Regions from separate parts of the Halomonas sp. G11 genome, predicted to be linked through region 1. Evidence: predicted binding sites of a transcription regulator. Region 1 holds the regulator's gene; each other region holds the start of a gene.
The links. Region 1 encodes PhoB, which activates phosphate uptake and scavenging genes when phosphate is short. Its sites were predicted from a motif close to TGTCATANNNNTGTCANA; they were not measured.
Positions count from the first base shown of each region.

Region 2: ADS46_RS00360 (PhoX family protein) is a predicted target of PhoB. The motif match lies at 2,282-2,299, and genes of this name have one in related genera.
Region 3: ppk1 (polyphosphate kinase 1) is a predicted target of PhoB. The motif match lies at 1,692-1,709, and genes of this name have one in related genera.
Region 4: ADS46_RS10480 (PstS family phosphate ABC transporter substrate-binding protein) is a predicted target of PhoB. The motif match lies at 1,911-1,928, and genes of this name have one in related genera.

Region 1 is NZ_LYXG01000006.1:93,613-97,650, forward strand. It holds gene phoR (phosphate regulon sensor histidine kinase PhoR) at 160-1,482, opposite strand; gene phoB (phosphate regulon transcriptional regulator PhoB) at 1,485-2,174, opposite strand; gene ubiA (4-hydroxybenzoate octaprenyltransferase) at 2,271-3,161, opposite strand; gene ADS46_RS03905 (chorismate--pyruvate lyase family protein) at 3,197-3,700, opposite strand; gene ADS46_RS03910 (NAD(P)/FAD-dependent oxidoreductase) at 3,857-4,038, shown strand, end outside.
Region 2 is NZ_LYXG01000001.1:82,343-86,380, forward strand. It holds gene ADS46_RS00345 (1-aminocyclopropane-1-carboxylate deaminase) at 64-1,080, opposite strand; gene ADS46_RS00350 (Lrp/AsnC family transcriptional regulator) at 1,318-1,824, shown strand; gene ADS46_RS00355 (YbaN family protein) at 1,842-2,216, opposite strand; gene ADS46_RS00360 (PhoX family protein) at 2,412-4,038, shown strand, end outside.
Region 3 is NZ_LYXG01000013.1:43,848-47,885, forward strand. It holds gene ppk1 (polyphosphate kinase 1) at 1-1,533, opposite strand, end outside; gene hemB (porphobilinogen synthase) at 1,739-2,752, opposite strand; gene elbB (isoprenoid biosynthesis glyoxalase ElbB) at 2,913-3,572, shown strand; gene tatC (twin-arginine translocase subunit TatC) at 3,683-4,038, opposite strand, start outside.
Region 4 is NZ_LYXG01000020.1:17,738-21,775, forward strand. It holds gene pstC (phosphate ABC transporter permease subunit PstC) at 1-660, opposite strand, end outside; gene ADS46_RS10480 (PstS family phosphate ABC transporter substrate-binding protein) at 839-1,849, opposite strand; gene ADS46_RS10485 (TSUP family transporter) at 1,991-2,695, opposite strand; gene ADS46_RS10490 (multidrug effflux MFS transporter) at 2,722-3,915, opposite strand.

The sequences.
Region 1 (4,038 bases):
CTGTGCCAGCTATTCAAATAATGGATTATTCATCAATAATAACAAAGAGTTAAATAATTCTATCCAGACCGCTTGATCGCCAAGGAGTGTCATTTGGATACGCTAGGCATGTGCCGTAATGACACATGTGACGCGGATGCCCAGCAGCGCAGCCGCGAACTATGTAACCGTGGGGACGCTACGCGGCGGCGTGGCAGATGTGCTCAGGCGGGTCGCGGGGAAAACACAGCGGAAACGGGCACCTTCGCCCGGATGCGAGTCGATTTGCAACTGGGCGTCGTGGCGAAGCAATACATGTTTGACGATGGCAAGCCCAAGCCCGGTGCCCCCGGTGGCGGTGCTGCGGCCTTTATCGACGCGATAAAAGCGCTCGGTAAGACGCGGAATATGCACTGGATCAATCCCCTCGCCGTCGTCGCACACTTCGATACAAGCACCCTGACCGAACGCTTTCCAGCGCAGCGTAATCTCGCTGCCAGCGGGCGTATAACGTACCGCATTGAACGCCAGGTTAGAAATGGCACTGCGGATTTCCTGCTCGCTGCCCACCAACTGCGCGGGGTAGTCGCCTTCAATGGTGAGCGTGTGCTGATGCTCGGAAAGCGCCAGCGCATCGGCCCCGACACTGTTTAACAGGGACGTCACGTCCATGGGCTGATGATCCTGTCCACCCTGATCGATTTCCAGCCGCGACAGCAGCAACAGGTCGTTGACCAGGTTTTGCATGCGCTGTGTCTGGGCCTGCATCTGCCCGATGCTGCGCCCTAAACGGGGGGGGAGCTGATCAGCCATCTCGCCATAGGTTTCGAGGTAGCCCGACAATACGGTTAACGGTGTGCGCAGCTCATGGGAGACGTTGGCCACAAAGTCGCGACGCATCTGCTCTAGCTGATGCAGCCGCGTAATATCACGCGCCATGACTAGGCGCTCGTCGTCACCGTAAAGAGTAATCTGGTACTGCAGAATGCGACGCTCATCGATCGGCGACGTGAGCGTCAGCGGCTCACTGTAGTCGCGGGCGTTGAAATAGCTGATGAACCGCGGGTCGCGAAGCAGATTGGTAATATGTTGACCGCGGTCGTGGGCGGTTTGCAGCCCCAACATGTTGCTGGCAGCACTGTTCCACCATTCCAGGTCGCCGTGGCGGTCGAGCATCACCACGCTGTCGCGCATGGCTTCCGAGGATTCCTGAATGCGGGCAAGCGTCGAGCGGAGACGGCTCTGGGTAATGCGTTGGCTTTTTTGATAACGGTACAGACGATCGAACAATTCGCCCCACAGGCCCCTTGCAGCGGGCGGCTCGTCCTGCGGGCGCTGCGTCAGCCAACGGTAGGCGGCGCGCAATTGCCGCAAATGGTAGACCAGACACATCGCGAAGCCACCGGCCAACCCCAGGCCCGGCAGGCCAAGCAGCCAGCCCAGACAGGTGCCGAGTAGCGCCCAACCTAGCAAACGCCACAGTTCACGGCTCCACAAACGCACGGTTAAGCTCGAGCGGAGAAGCGGTAGCCGGTACCGCGAACCGTTTGAATCAAGTTCTGATGCGCGTCACCCAGGGCTTTGCGTAGCCGACGAATATGCACATCCACAGTGCGCTCTTCCACGTACACATTACCTCCCCACACCTGGTCGAGTAACTGGCTGCGTGTGTAGGCCCGTTCCTGGTGGGTCATGAAGAATTGTAACAGCCGGTATTCGGTCGGCCCCATATCCAGGTCTTTACCGTTGGCACTTACCCGGTGGCCCACCGGGTCAAGCAGCAGCCCATTAATTTCGATGGGATCTTCCACACCACGCGGTGTTGCACGGCGCAGCACTGCCTTGAGGCGTGCCACGAGTTCACGGGGCGAAAACGGTTTGGTGATGTAATCATCGGCTCCCGCCTCGAGGCCCTGTATCTTATTGTCTTCTTCCCCCTTGGCGGTGAGCATGATGATCGGCAGTTCGGCGGTGGTTTCCTCGCGCTTGAGGCGCCGGGCCAGCTCGATGCCGCTGGTACCGGGCATCATCCAGTCGAGCAACAGCAGGTCAGGCTGATGATCAACGACCATGGCGTGGGCGTCCTGAGCGTTGTCCGCTTCAAGAACACGGTAGTCGGCCATTTCCAGCGCCACCGCGATCATCTCGCGAATGGATGCTTCATCATCGACGATCAAGACGGTCTTGGCGGTCATTCCAGAGCCTCACGGTGTCCGATAGAAAGTAATCCAGTGACAGGTACATGACGATCACACCATGACTTGATGACAATTCTATGACACTGGCGGAGATTAGCCAGCCGCTGGCCACCAACTCAGCGCAATACCGGCAAACACCAGCAGGCCGGACCAGTGATTATTCAGAAACGCCTGAAAACAGGCATCCCGTTCACGGTGACGGATCAAGCGTTGCTGGTGGACGAAGGTCGCCGCCATCCCCGCCAGGCCGAGCCAGAAAAAACCGCCCAGCCCGATGCGCGCGCCCACCCAGGCCAGCAGTGCCAGCGTGGCCAGTTGAAGCAGCCCAATCACCAGCCGGTCGGCATTACCCAGCAGCACGGCCGTCGATTTAATGCCGATCTTTATATCGTCGTCGCGATCCACCATGGCGTACTGGGTATCATAGGCAACCGTCCACAGTACATTGGCGATGAACAGCAGCCACGCCTCTACCGGCACGTACCCCAGGACTGCACCGAAGGCCATCGGAATCGCCCAGGAAAACGCCGCCCCCAGCACCACCTGGGGGAAATGCGTGTAGCGCTTCATGAACGGGTAGATGAAGGCCAGCACCACGCCGCCTAGCGACAACAGTACGGTAAACCAGTTGGTCAACAGCACCAGCATGAAGGCCGCGGCCACCAGCCCGATAAACAGCAGCTGCGCCTCGGTCTCGCTGATCCGCCCGGTGGCCAGGGGGCGATGCTTGGTGCGTTTGACGTGACCGTCGACGTGACGGTCGGCGTAATCATTGACCACGCAGCCCGCCGCGCGCATGACGTAGACCCCGGCGATAAAAATCAACAGCACATTGCGACCGGGTACGCCCTCAGCAGCCACCCATAAGGCCCATAACGTTGGCCACATCAGCAGCCAGGTGCCAATCGGCCGATCCAGGCGCATCAGCTGTATGAAGTCCGCCAGCCGACTCAACCCGGTTGGCCGCAATAAAGAACGATCCATGCTTACCTCACCCATCCAAGAGACGCTGCCTTAGCCTAGCGCGAAGGCAGCGCAAGATCATCCGTCATGGTCGATAAAAAGTATTCCTGCACCAGCAGCGATAACCCGCCATTCTTACCGCCGTTCTGAAATACCGAGCGGCGCCCCCACAGGCTGCTAATACGATCATCGCCAGGGAAAGCAAAACCAGGCGCATGGCGCGTGGCATACAGCGGGCTACGCACCAGGTCCGGCTGGCGAAACAGCCAACTGCCCAATGAGCGCTCCCCCAGGCGTTCCAGGCACTGGCCCCCGAGCGCCTTGAGGGGAGCCACCGAGCGCGCCACGACCCATGGCGTTTCATCCACGCACAGGGCAACCTCACGGAGCCACGCATAACGCCGGGCTGGCATACCCAGCGCCAGGGCCTCATGCGGCCGGGGAAAGCCGACACCCTGGCGCAACAAACGCACGCGAAAAGGCCGCTCGCCCCCTGCGGAGACAATACGCGCCGTCAGTGAGTCCGTGGAGGCAACCCATTGCCACCACGGCGCGCTCATCGCCGGACGCAGCGCGCTAATGGGACGCCAACATGGCAGATCAGGGGCGGTTCCAACACAGTGACGCGACACCAGAGGCTCCAGGCAATTAAACGATCACCTAGTGTAACATGTGGGCTTTACAGGCTTTTGTCCCACTGACCACTGGATACCCGGATGCCCTCATCACACGCTGAGCTCGTTATTGTTGGCACTGGCATGGCGGGCGTTGGTCTTGCCCGTGCGCTGCGCCGCAAAGGCGATACACGCACCCTGCACTTGATCAGCGCCGATAGCGGCGATGACTATACCAAACCGCTGCTGTCCACCGGCTTCGCCAAGCGCCTGCCGCCCGAAAA
Region 2 (4,038 bases), on a different contig from region 1:
TATTATATAAATGCCTGATCAGAGGAGGCGAAATGGGTGTTTTATCCTTTTCCCGTTAAGAACTTATCCATTGCGGAATAGAAAGCTGTAGGCATTCAATGCCGGTACACCGCCCAGGTGAGCATAGAGAACCCTGGAGCCCGCAGGGAATTCGCCGTTGCGCACCTTATCGATCATGCCGTGCATGGATTTGCCTTCGTAAACCGGGTCGGTGAGGACGCCTTCCAAGCGAGCACACAGACGAATGGCTTCCAACGTACCTTCGTTGGGCAGGCCGTATTCCGGGCCGCCGTAGCGGGTATCCAGAATCACATCGTCGTCGGTAATGCCGCCTTCCAGCTCCACCAGCTCGGCGGTGTTGCGGGCGATGCGTAAGATCTGCTCGCGGGTTTGTTCCGGCTTGGCGGAAGCGTCGATACCGATCACACGCTGGGCACGGCCATCATCGGCAAAGCCCACCACCATGCCCGCCTGGGTGCTGCCGGTGACCGAGCACACCACAATATAATCAAAGGTGAAGCCCAGCTCTTTCTCCTGCTGGCGCACCTCTTCGGCAAAGCCCACAAAACCCAAGCCGCCATAGGGGTGCTCTGAACAGCCCGCAGGAATCGGGAAGGGCTTGCCGCCCCGCTGGCGAACATCTTCCATGGCCTGCTCCCAACTGGGGCGAATGCCGATATCGAACCCCGCGTCGTCCATGCGTACATCGGCGCCCATGATGCGCGACATCTCGATATTACCCACCCGGTCGTACACCGCATCGGAGTAGTTGACCCAGTTCTCCTGCACCAGCACACATTGCATGCCCAAATGGGCGGCCACGGCAGCCACCTGGCGGGTCTGGTTGGACTGAATACCACCAATCGATACCAGCGTATCGTAGCCCTGTTCCAACGCTTCAGGAATCAAGTACTCCAGTTTGCGGGTTTTGTTGCCGCCAAAGGCCAGTCCGCTGTTGCAGTCTTCGCGTTTGGCGTAGAGCTCTACGTCACCGCCGAGATGTTCGCTTAGACGTTTGAGCGGTGTGATGGGGGACGGTCCAAAGGTGAGTGGGTAGCGGGGGAAACGTTCTAGGTTCATAGCAGGCTCCGGCTTTTAAGCGTTTCAGTGCGAAATAGACAGCTCGCTTGGCGAGTGGGGAGGTGGAAGCTTTGTTTGAACAGCTTTGTGTGAACTATGGGCGTGCTCTGCTATTTATACTAAGTGTTAGCTGCGATTTTTGTGTTGCAAAATGATGCGCGTTAAAGCAACAAGCATTGGCATTAAATGCTTGATATGGTTTTAAATAGTGTCTAAAGGTCAATAAGGTAAATAATAGTGCGCTCTAAAACTTCCCGTTCAGGCTCTGAGCCTGATGATCAGGCGGCTGAGCTGGACCGAACAGATCGGCGTATTCTGAAACTGCTTCAGGACGATGCCACGCTCTCCAATGTGGCGCTGGCAGAGCAGGTGAACTTGAGCCCGGCGGCGTGCTTACGCAGGGTGGAAAGGCTCAAGCGGGATGGGGTAATCAGCCGGGTGGTGGCTCATCTAGACCCGGAACAGCTGCAGGCGGGGATGGTGGTGCTGATCGGCGTGGTGCTGGATCGCTCGACGCCGGAATCCTTCGCTGCCTTTGAAGAGGCCGCCCAGAAGGTGTCAGGCTGTATGGAGTGTCACGTGGTCACCGGGGAATTCGACTACTTTATGCTGGTGCGCACCCGGGACAGCCAAAGCTTCAACAGGCTGCACGCTGAACAGTTGCTCTACCTGCCCGGCGTGCGCCAGATCCGCTCGTTCATGGGGCTGCGCCAAGTGGTGTCGACCCATAAGGTGGTGGTTTAGCCCTGCTTTAATCTTGGCTAAGGCGAGGAAGACGGCTCTGGCCGGGTGGCCAGCCAAAGGGCAATCAGCACCAGTAGGGCGATCACGCCCCAGCGTGTCCAGCCGGGGCCGAGCGACCAAGCCGTGATCAGTGCACTCAACGCGATCGTGCTGACGGCCGCCAATTTTCCGCGCCTGGAGATAGCCCGCTCCTGCTCCCAAGTGACCAGCAACGGGCCCACATAGTGGCGGGAGCGGATCCAGGCCTCGAAGCGAGGCGACCCTTTGGAGGCGCAGTAAACGGCTATTAGCATAAAGACGGTGGTAGGCAGCAGGGGCAGAAAAATGCCGAGGACTCCGATGCTAAAACTCAACCCTGCCAGCACGACCCACATGAGGCGGATCAGTCTCATTATTGCTCCTGTTGGGCACGCTTCAATAAAGTCATCGTGCTGAGTGTTGAATAAGTATGGGCTTATGTCACGGCTTTGCCACACAGACAATCTTCATATAAATGCAGGCACTCCGCCATCGTATTGTCATTTAGCTTCTTTAGTGTCTCCTAACGTTCAATCGTTGGCCTACAAACGATCAGGGGGGAGACCATAATGAGTAAAGAGATCGAAGATCATCGCCTGTTTAACCACAGCGGCAACCAACCTTTCGCCGAAGTATTGGCGCACCATGTATCCCGGCGCGATGTCATGCGCGGTAGTTTGAGCATGGCCGCTGCCTCGATGCTAAGCTTTGGCGGCGCGGCTCAAGCGCTTGCCTCCAGCGGCGCCCAAAAAACACCCCTGACACTGGCGTTTGAGGCGGTTCAAGGATCACGCACCGATGCTGTCGTGGTGCCTGAAGGCTATGTGGCCCAAGTCTTGGTGCCCTGGGGCACACCGTTAAGCGCGGGCGACAGCTGGCAGCCCGACCAGCCAATGACCGCCGAGCGTCAGGCGGAAAGCGTGGGCATGCACCATGACGGCATGGCGGGTTTTGCCCTGGATGCTGACAGTGCCTCACGCCGTTTTGTGCTGGCACTCAACAATGAATATATCGACCAGTCGGCACTCTGGGCGCCCCAGGGCGGCCCTACCAATGCGGATGAGGGGCAACGCCCGGCAGCGGAGTCGCGCACCGAGATCAATGCTCACGGTGTTACCCTTGTCGAGGTTGAAAAGAACGCCAACGGGCAATGGTCGCATGTACCGGGCTCAGGCTATAACCGCCGCTTTACCAGTGCAACGGAAATGGATCTGGCGGGTCCCGTGGCGGGAAGTGACTACGTTAAAACGCGCTTCTCTCCGGCGGGTACCCAAACCCGGGGTACCAACAATAACTGCGGTAACGGCGTCACGCCCTGGGGCACCTATATTGCCTGCGAAGAGAACTGGCCTAACGTCTTTGTTCACACCGGCGAGCGCTTCCAGGACGACGCCCGCATTGGTATTCCCACTGAACGCGGCCGCTATGCCTGGGAAACCTCGGCGGGTGATGCTTCTGAAGAGAACGACGAGTTTGCCCGCTTTGATATCACACCACGCGGCGAGCGCGCCGAGGACGATTACCGCAACGAAGCGCGCACCTTCGGTTACCAGGTCGAAATCGACCCCTATAGCGGTGCTCGTGCCGTCAAACGCACGGCACTGGGCCGTTTTCGCCATGAAGGCTGCTGGTTAGGCAAGCTGGAAGCTGGCAAGCCAATCGTTTACTACTCAGGCCACGATGCCCGCAACGAGTACGTATATAAATATGTCTCCGATGCTGTCTGGGATCCCGCCGATGCCAATCGTCTCGGTGAGCACTATGACCGTCTTGCTATCGGCAGCAAGTATATGGATAACGGTACCCTCTATGTGGCCCGTTTTCACGCTGATGGCAGCGGTGAATGGCTGCCGCTGACACCTGATGCAAAGACCCAGGATGGCCGAACCCTGGCGGCAGCCTTAGGCTTGGCTGAGGACGATTTAGCCGGTGTGATTATCAATACCTGCGACGCGGCAGACTTAATGGGCGCCACGCCGATGGATCGCCCGGAATGGGCCTCTGTTGACCCTGCATCGGGCGAGGTGTACCTCACTCTGACCAATAACTCACAGCGGATTGCTGAAGATTCACAGCCAACCTACACCAACGATGGTGAGCGCCTGGAGCAGGTGGGGGTAGGTTATGACCTGGCACCCACTAACGCGGCCAATCCACGTGCCAACAACGAAACAGGTCACATTATCCGCTGGCGCG
Region 3 (4,038 bases), on a different contig from region 1:
AAACACCCGGTGAACGTCGGCGCAAAGCGCCTTGTTGGCGGTCAACAGGCTGTAGTCGGTGTACAGCTTGGCGGTCTTCGAATGGTAGTTACCGGTACCCAGATGCGCGTAGTGGCGGAGCTCACCATGCTCGCGGCGCACAATGTGCAGCATCTTGGCATGCGTCTTGTATGCCATGATGCCGTAAATCACGATGGCACCGGCTTCCTGAAGGCGCGATGCCAGCTGCAGATTATCGGCTTCGTCAAAGCGCGCGCGCAGCTCGATCACCACGGTGACTTCCTTGCCCTGACTGGCCGCGTCCACCAGTGCGCTGACAATCGGCGAATCGGCGCCGGTACGGTAGAGCGTCTGTTTGATGGCCAGCACATACGGGTCGCGGGCTGCTTCGCTGAGCAGGTCCTCGATTGGCGAAAACGACTGGAAAGGGTGGTGCAGCAGCACGTCCTGCTTGGCGATGGCATCAAACAGGCTGCCGCCTTTCAGGGCTTTGGGGATCCCAGGCGTGTATGGCCGGTAAAGCAGTTCCGGCCGGTCAACATCGCCTAGCACGGCCATCATCCGGGTCAGGTTGACCGGGCCTTGCACACGGTACAGGTCGTCAGCTTCAAGGCTGAACTGGCGCAGCAGGAAGTTGGTCAGGTCGTCCGGGCAGTTATCGGCCACTTCCAGGCGTACGCCACTGCCATAGCGGCGAGCCAAGAGTTCGCCACGCAGCGCGGAGGCCAGGTCGGAGACCTCTTCCGGGTCGACGCTCATGTCGGCGTTGCGTGTCAGGCGGAACTGGTAGCAACCGCGCACCTTCATGCCGGGAAACAGTTCTTCGGCATGGGCATGAATCATCGACGACAGGAACACGTACTCGGTATAGCCCTCGCTACACAGATGCTTGGGAAGCGCCATGAGGCGTGGCAGCGAGCGGGGCGCGGGGAGAATCGCCATCCCCCCGGCGCGTCCGAAGGCATCCTTGCCCTCCAGCTCGACGATAAAGTTGAGGCTTTTGTTCACCAGCCGCGGAAAGGGATGCGAGGGGTCCAGCCCGATGGGGCTGATGACCGGCATGATGTCGTTGTTGAACAGCTCTTGGACCCAGTCTTTTTGCGCCTTGGTCCATTGATCGCGGCGGCGGAATCTTAGCCCCTGCGCTTCTAGAGCAGGCAACAACGTATCGTTGAGAATCTGATACTGACGGACGATTTGCGCGTGGGCAATGTCGGAAATTTCGGCCAGCACCGCCCTTGGCAGCCGCCCGTCGGCACCCGTTGTATCGTCACCCAGGGCAATCTGGTGCTTGAGTCCGGCCACACGAATTTCAAAGAACTCATCCATGTTGGATGAAAAAATCAGCAAGAACATCAATCGGTTGAGCAGCGGGTGTGCTTCATCCAGCGCCTGCTCCAGCACACGGATATTGAACTGCAGGTGGGAGAGCTCGCGATTGAAGTAAAGCTGCGGGTCGTCCAGATCGGTCTCAGGCAGCGCTTCGCGGGCCTGAACGCCCGTGGGCGTGCGGTTGACGCGAAGCGTGGACATCTCACTGTCGCTACCGTCATGGTCATGGCGCGGATAGGGCGAGTTATCGGTGACCTGGTCGTCCATGGTAGCTGCCTCCGGCGTTAGTCGTCTCTGAGCATATCACTGCCTGATACGCATTTGTTAACGCAGTATGGCGGAGGAAGATGACAAAGACGTGTCACGGCATTGTCATCTAGGCCATGTCGGTCTCAGCCACCCAGGATCAACGCGTATTCGTCAGCAGTCGTGCGGCGTCAAGGGCAAAATAGCTCAGAATACCGTCAGCCCCGGCGCGCTTGAAACACATCAGGGACTCCAGGATGACCGTGTCGGCATCCAGCCAGCCATTGTCGAAAGCGGCGCGATGCATCGCGTATTCGCCGCTCACCTGGTAGGCGTAGGTGGGCACGCGTAATTCGCTTTTGACGCGTCTGACAACGTCCAGGTATGGCATACCCGGTTTGACCATGACCATATCAGCGCCCTCGGCAAGGTCCATCGCCACCTCATGAAGCGCCTCGTCGCTGTTGGCCGGGTCCATCTGGTAAGTCCGCTTGTCGGCCTTGCCCAGGTTGGCGGAGGAGCCAACGGCGTCGCGGAAGGGGCCGTAGTAGTGCGAGGCATACTTGGCGCTGTAAGCCATGATGCGCACGTTGTGCAGATGCTCCTGTTCAAGCACCTGGCGGATAGCGCTGATACGCCCATCCATCATGTCGGAGGGGGCTACGACATCGGCACCGGCTTCGGCATGGGAGAGCGCTTGTTTGAGCAGGGTGTCGACGGTGCGGTCGTTAAGCACGTAGCCGTTTTCGTCGATAATGCCGTCCTGACCGTGGATGGTATACGGGTCCAGGGCGACGTCGGTGATGATACCCAGTTCCGGGAGCGCCTCTTTGAGTGCGCGCACGCTGCGCTGTACCAGGCCATTGGCGTTGTACGCCTCTTCGGCAAACTCGGTTTTCTGTTCGCCGCCGACGACCGGGAACAGCGCAATCGCGGGAATGCCCAGGGCGTATGCCTCGCGTGCCTGCTCGATCAAGAGGTCAATGGATAGCCGCTCAACGCCTGGCATGGAGGCGATAGCCTCGCGCTGCTGGCTGCCTTCCAGAACGAAGACCGGCAGAATAAGATCGCCGGTCGTCAGCGTTGATTCGCGCATTAAACGGCGGGAGAAATCGTCGCGACGCATGCGTCGCAGACGCGTCGCGGGAAAGTGACGAGGGGTAGGTGTACTCAACGGTATTCTCCACAAAAACTCAAAAATGAGGCTATCGGCCGCCCTTGACTGAGTATATCAGCCCTGACCTGCATCGAAAGCCGTCTTGTGGTGCGCTTAAAGACTGACTAAAGTGGCGCAAATGCTGCTGAACGAGCAGGCCCTGCACAAGGAGAAAAGCATGACCAAACAGGTAGCAGTGATTCTTGCTGGCTGCGGTGTATACGACGGGTCGGAAATTTACGAAACCACCCTGACGCTACTGCGCTTGGACCAGTTGGGGATAGGATATCGTTGTTTTGCCCCGGATATCGAGCAGCACCATGTGGTCAATCACCACACCCAGGAGGCCAGCACCGACGAACGCCGCAACGTGCTGGTGGAGTCCGCTCGGTTGGCGCGCGGTGACGTCAGCCCGCTGACCGAGCTGGCGGCTGACGAATTCGACGCCGTGATTGTGCCCGGCGGCTTCGGGGTGGCCAAGAACCTGTCGGATTTCGCCAGTGCCGGTGACAGCATGGAGGTATTGGAATCGTTCAAGGAGGTGCTGTCAGGCTTTCGCGAAGATGCCAAGCCGATCGGCCTGATCTGTATTGCACCGGTGTTGGCGACGCGTTTACTGGGTGATGGCATTGCCGTGACGGTGGGTAATGACCCTGGCGTATCCGGTGCCATCAGTGCCATGGGCGGCCTGCACCGCAGCTGTAGCGTCGAGGATATCGTGGTCGACCTGGAGCACCGTGTGGTCACCACGCCTGCCTACATGCTGGCAACGCGGATCAGCGAAGCCGCCACCGGCATTTTCAAGCTGGTTGATCGGATTGATGACATGATGGGCTGATCCGTTGGGGCCATGCCCTGCCGGATAGCTTTATAGACTGACCCGCCACTGCCCTCAGGCAGCGGCGGGGTGTTTTATTCGCCGAAGAGCCAGGCGAGGAATAGGTTATTTTATTCCTCGCCTGGCTCTTCGGCGGCTTTTTCAGCACGCCGCTTGCGGACCAGACGGCCAAACAGCAGGCCAACCTCGTAAAGCAGGTACATGGGAATGGCCAGCAGGCTTTGCGAGATAACGTCGGGGGGAGTAAGCACCATGCCAATCACGAAACAGCCCAGGATAATATACGGGCGTTTTTGGGAGAGGCTTTCGACCGTGGTGGCGCCGGATAGAATCAGCAAAAAGGTGGCGACCGGAATTTCAAACGCCACGCCAAAGGCAAAGAACAGCTTGAGCACGAAGTTCAGGTACTGATTGATATCCGTCATGACCGTGATGTTTTCCGGCCCTGCCTGGGTGAAAAACGCAA
Region 4 (4,038 bases), on a different contig from region 1:
CACGGTGCGTACTCTCTGTGGTGCATACTCGGACATGTAAATCGCCGAGAGCAACCCCACGGGGACCGCCACCAGCATGGCGATAGCGGTAATCATGAAGGTACCGGCAAACAGCGGTACAGAACCAAACTGAGCACCACCACCGTCGCCGCGCCCGGCTGCTGCCAGGAAGCTGTCGCCCGGGCTCCAGGTCGTGCCGGTTATGAACTCCCAGAAGCTATGCATCTGGAAGAAGCGAATGGCCTCGGAAATGATCGAGAACAGAATCCCGAAGGTCGTAAAAATAGAAATCAACGCCGCCGACGCCAGCGCCATTCGAATTGCACGTTCGATCGCCTGGCGGGCGTGAAAATTGGGCCGCACTTGCGCTATTCCCACTACCAGCCCGGCAGCGGCAACCACAAGGCTTGCAGCGAGAAGATAAAACGTGGGGATGTCTGCGCCCAACAGCAGCATGATCAACGCGCCCACCGCACCCACCAATATGGCGGGGCCTGCGGTGGAGAGCACGGCAAACCAGGCATACTGGTCGGGTTGTGCAAACATGCTGCCACCAGCGCTGCGCACACGAGCGGCCTTCGAGCGGCCAATAAAAAAGGCCACTAGCCCAAGCAGCAAAAGCACAGTGCAAAAGAGTAAAAATAGCTGGTTGGTTTGCATCTAATCTCTCTCGCGTTCCTGATGAAATCGGTTTGGGGAGTACTTTGCAGCAAAAACATTACAGCAATGTGACAAACGCCAAATCCACAAGCTGGAGTTGCAACGACAATCGCAAAGCAAAAGGCCGACAGCTTGCGCTGTCGGCCATTGCCTTATTATCGTGCGTTATCTCTGTTATTTATTGCAGATCAGAGAGTTCCAACTGAGCGCGGTCTGCCACTTGCTGGCGCCACTCTGCACGCTCTTCTTCCGGCAGCACGATCAGGCCGATATCGCGAAGGTAGCCACCGTCGCCGATCATCTGCTCTGACATGAACATATCAACGTATTCGTACATGGGCGGCACTTCTTCAGCGTGCTGGTTCTTGACGTAGAACCACAGTGAACGGGCAACCGGATAGTCACCAGAGCTGATGGCTTCGGGCTCCGGCTCAACACCCTCGATCGTTGCCGCATTCAGCGTATTGGTGTTCTCTTCAAGGAAGGAGTAGCCGAAGATACCGAAAGCGCCGGTGTCTTCCTGCAGACGCTGAACGATCAGGTTGTCGTTCTCACCGGCGTCGATGTAAACACCGTCAGAACGGATATCGGTGTAGGCTTCGCCGTACGCATCCATGTCTTCGGAAGCGGTTTCCATCACCAGCTCTTCAAAAGCATCACGCGTACCAGAGGTGGTGGGCGGTCCGTAGATGGAGATCTCGCGATCCGGCAGCGAGGAATCGATTTCGCTCCAGTTGGTGTAGGGGTTATCGACCAACTCGCCGTCCTGGGGCACCTGTGCCGCCACGGCCATGAAGATGTGCTCGAGAGTCAGTGGCACCACGTCATTTTCGTTGGACTGACCCAATACGATACCGTCGGAGCCGATCTTGGCTTCGGTAATGTTGTCAACGCCGTTTTCTGCACAACGCTCGAACTCGGACGGCTTCATGCGGCGCGATGCGTTGGTGATGTCCGGCGTGCCCTCGCCAACACCGTTACAGAACAGACGCAAACCACCACCTGAACCCGTAGACTCGATCACCGGTGTGGGGTAGTTGGTAACCGCGCCAAATTCTTCGGTCACATAGCTGGCAAACGGATACACCGTGCTGGAACCAACAATCCGGATTTGGTCACGGGCTTGTGCAACACCTGCCACGCTCATCACAGCAGCTGCGAGCACGGTAGTTTTGAGAATACGGTTCATGCGAATTACTCCTGAAGCTGTTAGGGATCTTGCCTTCGCAAGGCACACTTTGCATCGCTTCGATGACAGCTTCATGACAAGCAATGTCACAAAATAATTTTTTTAAATTTTTTTCACCACGGCTCGCAACACCATAATGCATTACAACAAAAGCCCCACGGCGGCCAGGGTACACAGCGCAAGGGACGCCGCCTGAAGCCATTGCCGGTCAATGCGGTGCGCCACCGCATCGGCCAGCGCATTCCCCAGCAGCACCCCAGGCAATAGCGTTGCCGCCACGCCCAGATGCCATGAACCCACCTGCCCTGCCAACGCCAGCGTCGCGAGTGTCAGCATCGAGGTGATGATAAAGAAAGCAGCCAGATTACCGCGCAGACGATCCGGGGCAAATCCATGCATCAGCAGCACCATTGGCGGCCCGCCGATGGCAGCGACAGTGCCGAAAATCCCCGAGAACACCCCTGCGCCAAATAGCGACACGCGATTGACCGGCAGCCGCACGCGGCATAGCGTGACGAATACCGCAAACAGCACGATGGCAGCAATCAACTTTTCCAATACCACCATGGGCGCCGCGATCAGCAGCCAGATCCCCAACGCATTGCCCGGCAAACGTCCCACCAGCGCCATGGCCAGCGCCCCCAGGCGCACCTCATGCCGGTAATGGCGGACCATCATCAACGACACGGTAAACCCGAACAGCACCAGCACCACAGGTACCAGGCGCGGCTCAATCATCAACAACAGCGGTGCCCCAATAACCGCCAAGCCAAAGCCGGTGGCACGCTGCACAAAGGCGCCTAATGCCAGGGTCAGCGCGCACCCCACCCAGGTGCTCGGCGACATATCCAGCCACGCCGCAACGTCCGCGATCATGCCGAGCGCCCATCCGTTGCCGCTGGCGTCAGCAGGCGCACACCGACGTTACCCAACAGAGCAGCCGCCAGCATGGTCAGTACCATCGGCCAGAGGTGTTCGACTTCAAACAGACCCACCATGGCCCCCGCCAGGGCGCCACAGCTAAATTGAATACCGCCTAACAGGGCAGTGGCGGTGGCACTGATATGGCCGAAATGGTCCAGCAATGAGGAAATGGCGTTAGGTGTAATCAGGCCGATCATGCCGGTAAATAACATGACCAGCGGGACGACAACAGCCAATGAAGCAATGCCAAGCGCTGTGGCGACCACCAGGCCCAGTGCGGCGATCAGTTGAACCGCCAGCCCCAGGCGTAGATTCTGCTGGGGGGTGCGTTTACGCAATAGATAGATGTTGACCCGGTTCGACCCGGCGATCATGACCACGTTGACGCCAAACACGAACGGGTACACGCCCGGGCTCAGCGAGAAATAGTCCAGGTAAAGAAACGGCGACGCCGTCACAAAGGCGAACAGCCCCGCGAACGACGCGGCCACGGCGCAGATATACCCCATCCCCTCGCGATGGCGCAGCACACTGGCATAGTTGCGAATCACCTGGCGCGGCGACGCTGCTGGCAGCGACATATCGCGGGTTTCAGGCAGCCTTGTTCCCAGCAGCCAGAGAAGAAACCCCGCATACACGGCGAGAAACACAAAGATCAGCCACCAGTCCGCCATGTGCAGCAGAAGGCTCCCCACCGCCGGGGCGACCAGGGGCGCGAGCATCATGATCATGGCCATGGTCGACATCACCCTGGCGGCTTCGCGGCCGCTGAAACAGTCGCGCACAATCGCTGCCGAATTGACCACGCAGGCCCCGCCACCCAAGGCCTGTACAAACCGCCAAGCAAGCAGAGAGGTAAGGCTGTCAGCGGTCATAATCATCAAGCTTGCGCACAGAAACACGACCAGGCCGCTCATCAGCACCGGCTTACGCCCTAGTCGGTCAGACATGGGGCCGAAACACAGCTGCCCCAGCGCAAAGCCGAACAGGAAGACGCTAATCGAAAGCTCGGTACGATGAATACTCGCATTGATGGTATCGGCAATGGCCGCCATGGCCGGTAAATAGGCATCAATGGCGAAGGGCGCCAAGGCCGTGTTGGCGGCCACCAGAATAGCGACGCGCCGGGGATTGAGTTCCATGTCTCTCCTTAGGGTGGCCGCAGTCACCCTGGCAGCATAAAGGTAGGCCGCTAATTATATGCCTTTTAGGCTGCATTGTCGGCCATGATCACTCTAAGGCCGTCAAGGAGATGATATCTGGAG